One region of the Pelosinus fermentans DSM 17108 genome, then DNA from elsewhere that is predicted to be linked to it. Evidence: a T-box and tRNA genes for the amino acid it is inferred to sense, from the RefSeq annotation. Region 1 holds a T-box; the other regions hold tRNA genes.
The links. The T-box of region 1 lies ahead of leuS (leucine--tRNA ligase). A T-box ahead of a tRNA ligase gene usually reads a tRNA of that ligase, here a tRNA-Leu.
Positions count from the first base shown of each region.

Region 2: it encodes a tRNA-Leu, which carries the amino acid that the T-box ahead of leuS (leucine--tRNA ligase) is inferred to sense. The anticodon was not compared.
Region 3: it encodes a tRNA-Leu, which carries the amino acid that the T-box ahead of leuS (leucine--tRNA ligase) is inferred to sense. The anticodon was not compared.

Region 1 is NZ_AKVN02000001.1:2,145,800-2,150,012, reverse strand. It holds gene leuS (leucine--tRNA ligase) at 1-2,218, opposite strand, end outside; T-box leader at 2,269-2,480, opposite strand; gene FR7_RS09650 (hypothetical protein) at 2,592-2,984, shown strand; gene FR7_RS09645 (homocysteine synthase) at 3,027-4,213, opposite strand, start outside.
Region 2 is NZ_AKVN02000001.1:1,841,456-1,845,668, forward strand. It holds gene FR7_RS08150 (methyl-accepting chemotaxis protein) at 1-1,042, shown strand, start outside; tRNA gene FR7_RS08155 (tRNA-His) at 1,406-1,481, shown strand; tRNA gene FR7_RS08160 (tRNA-Gln) at 1,508-1,583, shown strand; tRNA gene FR7_RS08165 (tRNA-Lys) at 1,588-1,663, shown strand; tRNA gene FR7_RS08170 (tRNA-Leu) at 1,678-1,761, shown strand; gene FR7_RS23805 (hypothetical protein) at 1,962-2,126, shown strand; gene FR7_RS08175 (arsenate reductase ArsC) at 2,474-2,920, shown strand; gene FR7_RS08180 (FAD-dependent oxidoreductase) at 2,967-4,213, shown strand, end outside.
Region 3 is NZ_AKVN02000001.1:1,341,002-1,345,214, forward strand. It holds gene FR7_RS05905 (chemotaxis protein CheX) at 1-283, shown strand, start outside; gene FR7_RS05910 (flavodoxin) at 742-1,179, shown strand; tRNA gene FR7_RS05915 (tRNA-Pro) at 1,516-1,592, shown strand; tRNA gene FR7_RS05920 (tRNA-Gly) at 1,616-1,690, shown strand; tRNA gene FR7_RS05925 (tRNA-Cys) at 1,696-1,770, shown strand; tRNA gene FR7_RS05930 (tRNA-Leu) at 1,821-1,909, shown strand; gene FR7_RS05935 (APC family permease) at 2,221-4,065, shown strand; gene FR7_RS05940 (RluA family pseudouridine synthase) at 4,203-4,213, opposite strand, start outside.

The sequences.
Region 1 (4,213 bases):
TCCACAATTCTTCTGTGATATGAGGCGCGAAAGGAGCTAACAAGCACAATAAACTTGAAACAAGTTCTCGCACTAACCCAGGATTGACAGCTAGATTCTGATCCTTAGCGGTATACATCGCATTTACTAATTCCATAATAGAGCTAATGGCGGTATTAAAGTTAAAACGATCACCAATATCTTCTGTTACTTTCTTAATCGTTGCATGCAATACACGTCTAAGATTTCGTTCCTCTTTACTAAGAGTGTTATTGTCATATCCCGATTCTTCTCCTGCCATGAACGAAGCATAGTGATCCACAATTCTCCATAGACGTCCAAGGAATCGATAAGAACCTTCTACGCCTTGATCATTCCATTCTAAGTCACGTTCCGGCGGAGCAGCAAATAAAATAAATAATCGAGCTGTATCAGCCCCGTATTTTGCAATAATTTCTTCAGGAGACACGACATTCCCCTTAGACTTAGACATTTTGGAACCATCTTTTATAACCATTCCTTGTGTTAATAGGTTCTTAAATGGCTCATTTACATTTACTAATCCTGCATCTTTAAGCACTTTTGTAAAGAACCTTGAATATAAAAGATGTAGTATCGCATGCTCAATACCACCAATATATTGATCGACAGGTGCCCAATAGTCAGCCTTTGAGGAATCAAAAGGAAGATTTGTATTCTTAGGGTCTGCATAACGCATATAATACCATGAGGAACAAATAAAAGTATCCATCGTATCAGTCTCACGCTTCGCAGGGCCGCCACATTTAGGGCATGTACAATTTACAAACTCTTCTACCTTGGCTAACGGCGAAACCGATCCTGCAGCAAAATTTACATTTTCGGGCAATAAAACAGGTAACTGCTCCTTTGGAACAGGCACACTACCACAGTCAGCACAATTGATAAGAGGAATTGGTGCTCCCCAATAGCGTTGACGAGATACCAGCCAATCACGCAAACGATAATTTACATGACGCTTGCCGTAGCCTTGCTCTTCTAACCACTTTGCAATTGCTACTTTACCTGCTTCACTCTCCATGCCACTAAACTGCCCAGAATTGACCATGATACCATCGCCGCTGTATGCGCCTTCCATCGTGTCTAGTGCCAATTCCTGCCCTTCAGGCTGTACAACGATCTTTTTGGTTAAATTATATTTATTGGCAAATTGCCAGTCTCGTTCATCATGAGCTGGAACACCCATAACTGCCCCAGTACCATATTCCACCAAAACATAATTTGCTACCCAAATTGGCACCTCTTGACCAGTGAAGGGATTTACAGCATAAGCCCCTGTAAATATACCTTCTTTTTCAAATTCACTGGAGGTTCGGCTAATCTCACTCATATTGCGTACTTTATCAACAAATTGACGAATTTCTCCTGCATTGTCTTTACCAGCAATCAGCTTTTCTACTAATTTATGCTCCGGCGCCAAGACTACATAACTTACACCAAAAGCCGTATCATGCCGTGTGGTATATACAGCAATTTTTTCTTCAGAACCTGCCACAGCAAAGCTGAATTCTGCACCTTCACTACGACCAATCCAATTTTCCTGCATCGTTTTAACTCTCTCAGGCCACCCCTTCAGCTCACTAAGATCATTTAAAAGCCGGTCCGCATAGTCTGTAATTTTGAAAAACCACTGTTCTAATTCTTTTTTAACTACGACAGAATCGCAGCGCCAGCAAGCACCATCAATTACTTGCTCATTTGCGAGCACTGTATTACATTCATTACACCAATTCACTGCAGCTTTCTTCTTATAGGCAAGTCCACGCTCTACGAACAATAAGAACAACCATTGAGTCCAACGATAATAATCAGGATGACAGGTTGCCACTTCTCGATCCCAATCATAAGATAAGCCTAGTTCCTGCTGTTGACGCCGCATGTTGGTAATATTTTCCCAGGTCCACTCTGCTGGATGAACACCATGCTTGATCGCCGCATTTTCAGCAGGCATCCCAAAAGAATCCCATCCCATAGGATGAAGTACATTATAACCTTGCATGCTTTTGAATCTCGCAATTACATCACCAATAGAATAGTTGCGAACATGACCCATATGTAAATTGCCGGAAGGATAAGGAAACATTTCTAAAACATAATATTCTGGACGCTGACGATTGAGTTCCGTTTTAAAAGCATTATTTTCAGCCCAGTATTTCTGCCATTTAGATTCAATTTCTTTAGGATTATATCTTTCGTTCATTTAAAATCCTCCTATTTATAAAAAATAAAAAACCGCCCCTTGGCTTATTAGCCAGGGACGAGTTATATACACCCGCGATACCACCCTGATTGACAGCTGTTGCCATCCTCTCAATGATTGTTAACACTAATCAAGCGTCAGCTATTACTAATTCATAGCTGATCCTCCACAGTGAGTTCAGCGGATTTAAGGGCTGGCTCGCATCATCCGCCAACTTTCTGCACCATAAATAAAGCCTACTACTCTGTATCTTAGGACTTAGATAATATTATATCCCACCCTATCTTGAAAGTCAAATTAACACTATTGGTGTCTACTATCTAGTTCTATATTTTTTTTAAATGCATATATTTTTTCTTGGGAGGTGTATTCTATGTATAAACTAATCATAGGAAATATTAGAATTACAGTGTCTGACGATACGATTAGCCATGAACAAGCAACTAGTGCTGCCAGACAGTCCATTTCAGCAGCCCAAGCACAAGGAAAAATGTTATCTCATATTGAAATCAGCAAAGGGGAGACGGGTCTTGAAGTAACCCCTACAGAAAAATCAGGTCATAGAACATCACGTAAAACCATTAAGCAAAGCCTACTTGATGGCATGCACACAGCCATACAAGAAAAATTATACCCTACAGGTACATTCAGCAATAAGGACCTCTGGTATGATGGGGATACCGGGCAAGAGTGGAGCGGCGAAGCCGTGCAAGTTGCCCGCGAGGAAGTCGTTGAGGAATTTGAAAAGTGGATGAAAACAGTATAAAAACAAACCGGTCTCAAACTGAAGAGACCGGTTTATTTTATATTACTGACTTGCAGTAAGGGCTTTATCAAGATAATACAGTAAATCATCTATATCTTCCAGTCCAATGGATAAGCGTATAAGATCCTCTGTAATACCACTCGCTAATTGCTCTTCAGGCAGCAGCTGCTGATGAGTCGTACTAGCTGGATGAATTACCAGAGACTTGGCATCACCAACATTTGCCAGATGAGAAAATAAACCTAAGTTATCAATAAATTTCGTCCCCGCCTCTAAGCCGCCGTGAATACCAAAAGTAAGAATTGCTCCTGCTCCTTTAGGGAAATATTTCTTCCCTAGTTCATAATAGGCGCTGCTTTTTAGTCCAGGATAATTAACCCACTTAACAAGTTTATGCTGTTCCAGGAATTCAGCAACTTTTTGGGCATTGGCAACATGCCGCTCCAGACGTATTGAGAGCGTCTCTAATCCCTGCAAAAATAGGAAGGAATTAAAGGGAGTGGTTGCCGCTCCAATATCACGCAGCAAGGTTACGCGGGCTTTTAAAATATAAGCTGCATTACCAAATTTCTCAGTAAAAGAAAGACCATGGTAACTAGGATCTGGCTCAATTAAACCTGGAAATTTACCATTATCCCAATTAAACTTACCGCCGTCAACAATGATTCCTCCAATGGAAGTTCCATGCCCGCCAATAAATTTAGTCGCAGAATGAACAACAATATCTGCCCCCCATTCTATGGGCCGATTTAAGTAGGGGGTTGCAAAAGTACTATCAATAATTAAAGGAATGTTATTTTCATGAGCTACCTTTGCTACCTTTTCAATATCTAAAATATCAATTTTGGGATTACCAATAATTTCAGCATAGATCGCTTTGGTTTTAGGGGTAATTGCTTGACGAAAATTTTCAGGGTCACCTGGTTCTACAAAAGAAACATGAATACCCAGTTTCGGCAACGTATGATGAAACAAGTTATACGTTCCACCATATATTGCCGTTGATGAAACAATTTCATCTCCTGCCTGAGCAATATTTAGTATAGAATATGTAATAGCCGCCTGCCCGGAGGCAACTGCCAAAGCTCCCACACCGCCTTCTAACGCTGCTACTCTTTCTTCAAAAACCGTCTGAGTCGGGTTTATCATTCTTGTATAGGCGTTACCCAATTCTTCCAATGAAAAAATCCTGGCAGCTCGTTTTGTGTCCCCTAAGACAAAAGATGTAC
Region 2 (4,213 bases), 300 kb from region 1:
TTCCGTTGAATTAGTAGCAGGAGGCGATTTATCGCATACATTAGTTGCAGACGGAGTTTTGGAAGTGAATCAATTAGTGCAAGGTGTTAACCAGATGACGGTTGCTTTGCGGAAAATTATTTTGCATACAGCTTCAGTTGCCGAATCTGTAGCTGCTTCTGCAGAAGAGTTGACGGCATCAGCTACTGAAGTAGGCAGAGCCTCAGAAGAAGTAACAGCCACAATTCAGGATGTAGCTCAAAGTGCTACTACTCAAGTGAGGTTATCTGATGAATCTTCTACTATTATAATGGAAATGCAAGCAGGTATTGCGGATGCTGTTCAAGCGGCCTGTGAAGTGGCTGGCGTTTCAGAAAGAAGTGAACAGTCAGCTGAAGGTGGTCTTAAACAAGTGAATCATGCTGTTCAATTGATGAATAATATTCGTCAAGATGTGGGTGATGCAGCAGAAAAAATAAATATTCTTGGTGAGAAGTCAAGGCAGATTGGACAAATCGTTGAAGTAATTACAAATATTGCAGGACAAACCAATCTGTTGGCGTTGAATGCTGCAATTGAAGCTGCAAGAGCAGGTGAACAAGGACGTGGTTTTGCAGTGGTAGCAGATGAAGTGCGAAAACTGGCTGAGCAATCCCAAGAAGCTGCAAAAGAAATTGCTGAAATTATCGGTGCAATCCAAAGTGAGACAGTGCAAGCGGTAGATGCAATGGATAAAGGCAGCAAAGAAGTAGGAGAAGGCGTTAAGGTCGTTTCTGCTTCAAAAGTAGCATTTGAGGAAATTTATGTAGATGTAAAGGAAATGCGAAGACAGGTAGATAGTATCTTAGCACTGATGGATTTGCAGTTAACTGGAAGTGGACAAGTTGGTCAATCCATCACTGGCATTGCTGATGCATCAAGAACCAATGCTGCGAGTTCTCAAGAAGTGGCAGCAGCGAGTGAAGAACAAAATGCCTCTGTACATGAAATCGTGACAGCTGTTTCTGGTTTAGCAACAATGGCTAGTGAGTTACAAGAAGTAGTGCATAAATTTAAAGTATAAGATTGGTAAGGTACAACGCTGCCATTACTAGTTGTGTTGTACCTTTATCGTATCAATCAATTCTCATTTAGTAAGATATCGTAAGATTAGTCTAATGAAGTTGTTGTAGAAGATATTTAGTGAAAAAATGAGAATTAGAAAGAATAAAAGACTTTCTGTGAAATAATTATATAAAATGTCCAAATATGGAGATTGTATATATAAATAATAATTGGTATACTAATGAAGTTGTTGCGAGGCGTTGAAGAAGTTAACTGATTGAAAGTAAAAACTTTTAAAAATTTGCTTGACATAACAAGGTGGACATGATACAATAAATCTTGTCGCTAGGGGATGTTAAGAGAAAACATCGCAGATAATATGGTGGCTGTGGTGAAGCGGTCAACACGGCGGATTGTGGTTCCGTTATTCGAGGGTTCGATCCCCTTCAGCCACCCCATTCATTAACTCTAGTAATAACGATATAGGGGTATAGCCAAGTTGGTAAGGCACGGGACTTTGACTCCCGCATCCGTTGGTTCGAGTCCAGCTACCCCTGCCATTATGGTTCACTAGCTCAGTTGGTAGAGCACCTGACTTTTAATCAGGGTGTCCCGCGTTCGAGCCGCGGGTGAGCCACCATTTAACTTAATTATGCGGGAGTGGCGGAATGGCAGACGCACCAGACTTAGGATCTGGCGCCGCAAGGTGTAGGAGTTCAAGTCTCCTCTCCCGCACCACACAAAATGCAAGGCTTTCAGGGTTTTACCTGAAGGTCTTTTTTATTGCTGTAAAACCGCCTTCTTATCTCTAGTTCACCCATGCCCAGACCTGCGACGCCTAGCGGCGATTATAAGTGACGCTCAGCTGCTATCGCGTTTTGCTGGCAGCAACCATCCAAATATCATAACAAGGAGTAATAATAATTGAGGTGGCAGTGATGGATGTAGTCGAAATATTAAAAGCGCTGGGTGATGGGACTCGGCTGCGGATTTTGCACTTATTTATAGGAATCAGTTTTCTGATTAATTTATTTCAAATCTGGATTCCCTATGACAAAATCAATACGTGGCTTTCTGGGAGAAACCGGATTATGGCACAATAGTGAGTTAGTTATTTGAGAAATGGAACCGTATTGGAAAAGGGATATCCTTTTGCGGTACGGTTCTATTGCTTTACATAGTTATATATTACCGCGATTGCAGTACATATTACCGTCGTAAAATGTTTATTATGATCGCTAATGGCTTGCACGTGCCAGCATAAATTTTGCAGTTAAGTATTCTAGCTAAAATTAACACAATGTTAACAAAGGGTACATTGACTAGAAAAACGATCGTAAGGTATCATAAAAACATATTCAAGAATTTAAATATGATGTGCTAAAGTTGAAGTGATATGGCAGATGGTTAGCGACAAGACCTAATAAACATAACGAGAGGAGTGGGCATCATGAAGAAAGCGAAATTGGTCATTATATGTACGCAAAATAGCGCACGCAGCCAACTGGCAGAAGCCTTTTTCAAAAAATATGGTGATGATATGTTGGAGGTTCACAGTGCAGGTTTTGAGCCTACAGAAGTGAATCCATATGCGGTACAGGTCATGAAAGAGATTGGCATTGACATTAGCGGCCAGCATTCCAAAGGTGTTCGGGAGTTTTTAGGGAAAATGTCATTTGGCTACGTCATTGCTGTTTGTAAAAAGGCTGAAGGCAAGTGCCCCGTGATCTTTCCAGGAGCACGGCAGTTGTTATCCTGGCCCTTTGATGATCCGGCTGCTTTTGAGGGAACAGAAGAAGAAACACGGCAAAAGTTCCGGCAAGTGCGTGATGAAATTGATGAGAAGGTCAAGGAATGGTTACAGGAATACCGTGGTCAGCAGGATCATCTAAAATAAAATTGCCACCAGCAGGCAAACCTGGTGGTTTATGAGGTGGGTTATTATGAAAATTATTATCATTGGTGGGGTAGCGGCTGGCACTTCTGCGGCAGCCAAAGCAAGAAGAAACAATGAAAATGCTCAAATTACATTATTTGATGCCGACAGTGATGTATCTTATTCGGGATGCGGCTTGCCGTACTTTATTGGAACTGAAGTGGAAGGCCGGGAGCAATTGGTTCCCAGGGATGCCGCATTCTTCAAACAGAAATATAATGTGGATGTATACACCAGACATCAAGTGTTAGAAATTCAGCCGCAAAGTAAAGTACTTACGGTTCAGAATTTAGTTACGCAAGAAATCTTTCAGGAAAGGTATGATAAGCTGGTTGTTGCCACTGGTGCAAAATCCGTTGTGCCTGCTATAGAGGGGGGCAATAAGCCCAATGTATTTTATTTGCGGAATGTAATCAATGCCGACCGTATCCGTGAACAAGTGCTAACAGCCAATCCAAAATCGGCTGTTATTGTCGGGTCTGGATTTATCGGCCTTGAAATGGCGGAAAACTTAACAGCTAGAGGAATCGCTGTTAGTGTTGTGGAAATGGCAGGGCACGTTATGCCTGCCTTAGATCAGGATATGGCGGTATACGTAGCCGATCATCTGCTTGAGAAGGGCGTACAGGTAATCGTCAACGATTCAGTGATTCGCCTGGAAGGAGAACCTTCCGTCAGCAAAGTGATATTGAAAAGCGGCAAAGAAATCGATGCGGATTTTGTGATAATGGCTGTTGGGGTAAGACCCAATATAGAACTGGCTCAAAAGTCAGGTATTGAACTCGGACCAACAGGAGCCATCAAGGTCAATCGGAAGATGCAGACCAATATAGATGATATCTATGCCTGCGGTGACTGCGCAGAAAGTTATTCTTTAATGACCGGCAAACCTTTGTATCGGCCGTTAGGTTCTACTGCCAATAAAATGGGACGAATCACTGGTGATCAGATAACCGGCGGTGATTTGGAGTTCCGGGGAATTTTGGGGACAGGTATATTTAAAATGTTTGATATGGCAGTAGGTCAGACTGGTCTTACGGAAAAGGAAGCAAAAAAAGAAGGTTATGAGGTTGTCGTCTGTCATAATATTAAACCAGACAAGCCCGAATATTATCACGGCAGTGAGATGGTCATTAAGGCGGTTGCCGATAAAAACACTGGCAAGGTTTTAGGGGTGCAGATTGTCGGAAGATCTGGCGTCGATAAACGAATTGATGTCTTTGTAACTGCCATTACTTTCGGTGCGAAAGCAGA
Region 3 (4,213 bases), 800 kb from region 1:
AAGCAAAAAAAATGCGGCGATGATTGTTTCCTTTATGACAGGCATTGCCTCTGTTGAATTGGCAGATGAAGAACTGTATGATGGCGTTGCCGAATTAGTAAATATGATAGCCGGCAGGGCAAAAGCCTTATTAGCAGGAACAGACTATCATTATCAAATCACACCTCCTCTTACCATTGTTGGTGAAAATCATTTCATTCTGTATAAAAAGAACGTATCTCAGCTCAGTATGGAATTTGAAGCCGGAGAAATAAAACTTCATTTAGATTTGACCTATTTATGAATGCAGGGAGTATAAGTTTCTACTGTTATATAAAAAAATAATGAACCGCGAAGACACGAAGAAATACAAAGGTCGCGAAGGGGTATTATAGCATTCACAGTTCTTTGTTTTCTTCGCATCTTCGCGTTTCAAATTGTTTTTAAGACTCTTAGTGTTTTTCTATTTTTTTTATTGACAGGAAAGAATCTTATTGATAGAATATAGTCATTGAATTGAGAATTAATATCAGAAACTCAATTACATACTTCACTGGCTATGTAACTACAAACTTCTTACATACAGCAGCTTATAACGTTTGAACAGCCCATTAGGGTATTTTTTTCAGTCCTGACATGATAATGAATATCGTTATCATGTCAGGACTGAATACAGGATGTATTCTCCATAAAAAATCAAAAGAATAAGCGAGTGTAAGTAAGAGGTTAAGGCAATCAAATAAAAAATGGGGGAATGAGTGTATGAAGAAGATTTCCGTTATTTATTGGAGTGGGACAGGTAATACTGAAGAAATGGCTAAAGCCATTGCAGCAGGCGCTGGGGTAGATGGAGTTTCGGTGAATTTACTTTCTGTGGATAAAGCGAGTAAAGATGATGTACTAAAATCTGATGCAGTAGCATTGGGTTGTTCTGCAATGGGCAATGAAGTATTGGAAGAAGGAGAATTCGATCCTTTTATTACGTCATTAGAAGGGGAAAATCTATCTGGGATTCCTTTAGTTTTATTTGGCTCTTTTGACTGGGGAGATGGTCAATGGATGAGAGACTGGGTAGAGCGAATGGAAGGACAAGGGGCTAAACTTGTAGATGAAGCCTTGACGATCCAAAACGCTCCTGACGATGAAGGACTTGCATCATGCAAAAAACTTGGAGCAAAACTTGCATCCGCTATCGCTTAAGGATAAAAAAACAATAAATCGCGAAGGTCGCGAAGAAATACGAAGAGCACGAAGGAATATTATTCTTCGTGCTCTTTCGCGTCTTCGCGTTTAAAAAGGTTTATTTTTTAAGGGGCAAATTTATGTTTTATAACATTAAAAAATTTACTATATAAAATGTTGTTGACGGATATTAATTCCTCTGCTATAATTAGAACTCGTCACCACAGTTTAAATTTTAACGATAATAACGGATGTTTTTATTAATAAATTACTGGTATATAGCAAAATAAAAAGACCATTGAAGATCGTTTTCTTTGAGAGAATGTTTTGCTGGTGATCCGGCCATTTTTTAAACGGGGCGTGGCTCAGCTTGGTAGAGCACCTGGCTTGGGACCAGGGGGTCGCAGGTTCGAATCCTGCCGCTCCGACCATTTTTATTTTCAAATATGTGATTGCGGGAATAGCTCAGCGGTAGAGCATCGCCTTGCCAAGGCGAGGGTCGCGAGTTCGAATCTCGTTTCCCGCTCCAATGATGGCGACATAGCCAAGCGGTAAGGCAGAGGTTTGCAAAACCTTTATTCCCTAGTTCAAATCTAGGTGTCGCCTCCAAAAAAATAGTTTACTACACTGCCTTTAACAGTTTGGCATATGACAAATATGCCGGGGTGGCGGAACTGGCAGACGCAACGGACTTAAAATCCGTCGGAGAGAAATCTCCGTACCGGTTCGATTCCGGTCCTCGGCACCACGTACATTTGAAGCTTCGCAAATCATGCGAAGCTTTTTTGCTGTTCCAAAAATGTATGAGCTGCAAAAGTTTTTTAGTATATTCAACGTTTTTTTACTGTTTATTAAAAGTTCATGAAAATATAACCTTTCTTGAAAAATAATAGGATATATAATCTCATAAAAAGCGTATAATAAATTCTGTAGACCTGCATCTGGTATTCAATTTAGGCAATACTTGATGCAGCTGGATTTTGAAAAGAAGGGACGGACTTATTACTAAAATGTAATGGCGTATATAGAAAAAGGATCATAAGGAGGTCTAGATTAAAGTTGATCAACATTGCTCGCCGCCTTCTCATTGGCAAGCCCCTTCATAATAAGGAAATGATGCATGAGCGGCTGCCCAAGTGGAAGGCTCTGTCCATATTTTCCTCAGATGCCCTATCATCGGTGGCCTATGGACCAGAACAAGCCTTACTCGTGCTGGTGGCCGCTCAAGGGATTATCGCTTATGGATATTTATCCCCCATCATTATTGCAGTATCGATTCTATTAATTATTGTGGCGTTATCCTATGTGCAAGTATCCCGGGCAAATCCTGGAGGCGGTGGTGCCTATGCCGTTGCCAAAAAGAACATTGGCGAGCTTCCCGCGCTAGTAGCTGCCGGTGCGGTTTTTGCTGACTACGTTCTAACGGCAGCTGTAAGTGTGGCCGCAGGAACAGCAGCCATAGTATCGGCTTTTCCCAGCTTAGCGGGTAGAGAAGTGGGAATCGATTTAGGTATTTTATTTTTCATATTGATGCTGGTGAACCTGCGTGGAATGCGAGAATCCTCCAACATGTTTGTATATCCGACCTATGCCTTTTTACTGGGGATGGTCGCTCTCATAGTAACAGGAATGTACCAAGCCATTACCCAGGATGGTGCCTTGCTGCCTGCTGCCTCCTTAGAAAAACAGCCCCTCAACATGGCAATGCTGTACATTGTACTAAGAGCCTTTGCCAATGGGTGCAGTTCCATGACGGGTGTGGAGGCAATTGCCGATAGTGTACCCTTATTTGAAAAGCCTGAAGCGAAAAATGCAATCATTACAACCTATTGGATGGCAGGCATCTTAGTAGTGATGCTAAGTGGAGTGACCTTCATGATGATGCATTTTCATGTCATTCCCATACTGGAAGTAACGGCTTTATCCCAGCTTGCAGAACATGTCTTCGGCAGATCCTTTGTCTACTATTACATTCAAGTTACGACGATGATTGTCTTATACCTGGCGGCCAATACAGCCTATAATGGTTTACCTGTATTATTGTCAATTGTAGCCAGAGATGGATATCTGCCAAGGTATCTTAGCTCTCGTGGCGAGCGTCTGACCTTTTCCAATGGCATTATCGTCATCACTGTTTCTGCCGCGGCATTAATCGTGGTCTTTGGAGGACATCTGGACCACTTAATCGCCTTATATGCAATTGGTGTATTTATCTCGTTTACCATTGCACAATGCAGTATGGTGGTTCACTGGAAGAGAGAAAAAGGAAGCGGCTGGCTGATCCGAGCTGTTGTAAATGGCATAGGAGCCATTGCTACCGGATTGGTTGTTATCATCATTACCCTCACGAAGTTTTCCCATGGTGCTTGGGCAGTATTAGTGTTCATTCCGGTGATGGTGTTCGTATTTAAGAAGATCCGCTCCCATTATGATGATATGGCAGAGCAGCTGCATCTTCCCTTGGAGGAAAACGTACAATATGATGATACCCTGATGGTGCGCAATTATGTAATAGTACCCATCTCATCCCCAACACGGGTAGTATATGAATCCTTAAAATTTGCGAAAACCCTGAGTAAAGACATTATTGTATTACATATTGCCAAAGACGAGGAGAGCGCTGCCAAAGTACAAATGAAGTGGGATCAATGGAACCCGGGGATGGATCTGGAGATCATTCAATCCCCGTATCGTCTGACCATTCAGCCCTTGCTGGATTATGTAGAAGCATTAAAAAAGAGAAAAAACCCCCAGGACTATATTACAGTTGTCATACCTGAATTTGAAACAAGGAAATGGTGGCACAGACTATTGCATAATCAAACAGGCTGGCTATTACACGCCATGCTGGTAATAAAAGAAAATGTAAGTGTGACAACCATTCCGTATCACTTAAATAAATAGGAAAAAACATTTAAAACCAAAGCTTTTGAAACGCGAAGATGCGAAGATGAATACGAAGGACACGAAGAATAAAAAAGAATCATTCTTCGTGTCCTTCATTTTTCTTCGCGTCTTCGCGTTTAAACGTTTTTTCTAGTTTAGGAATTTT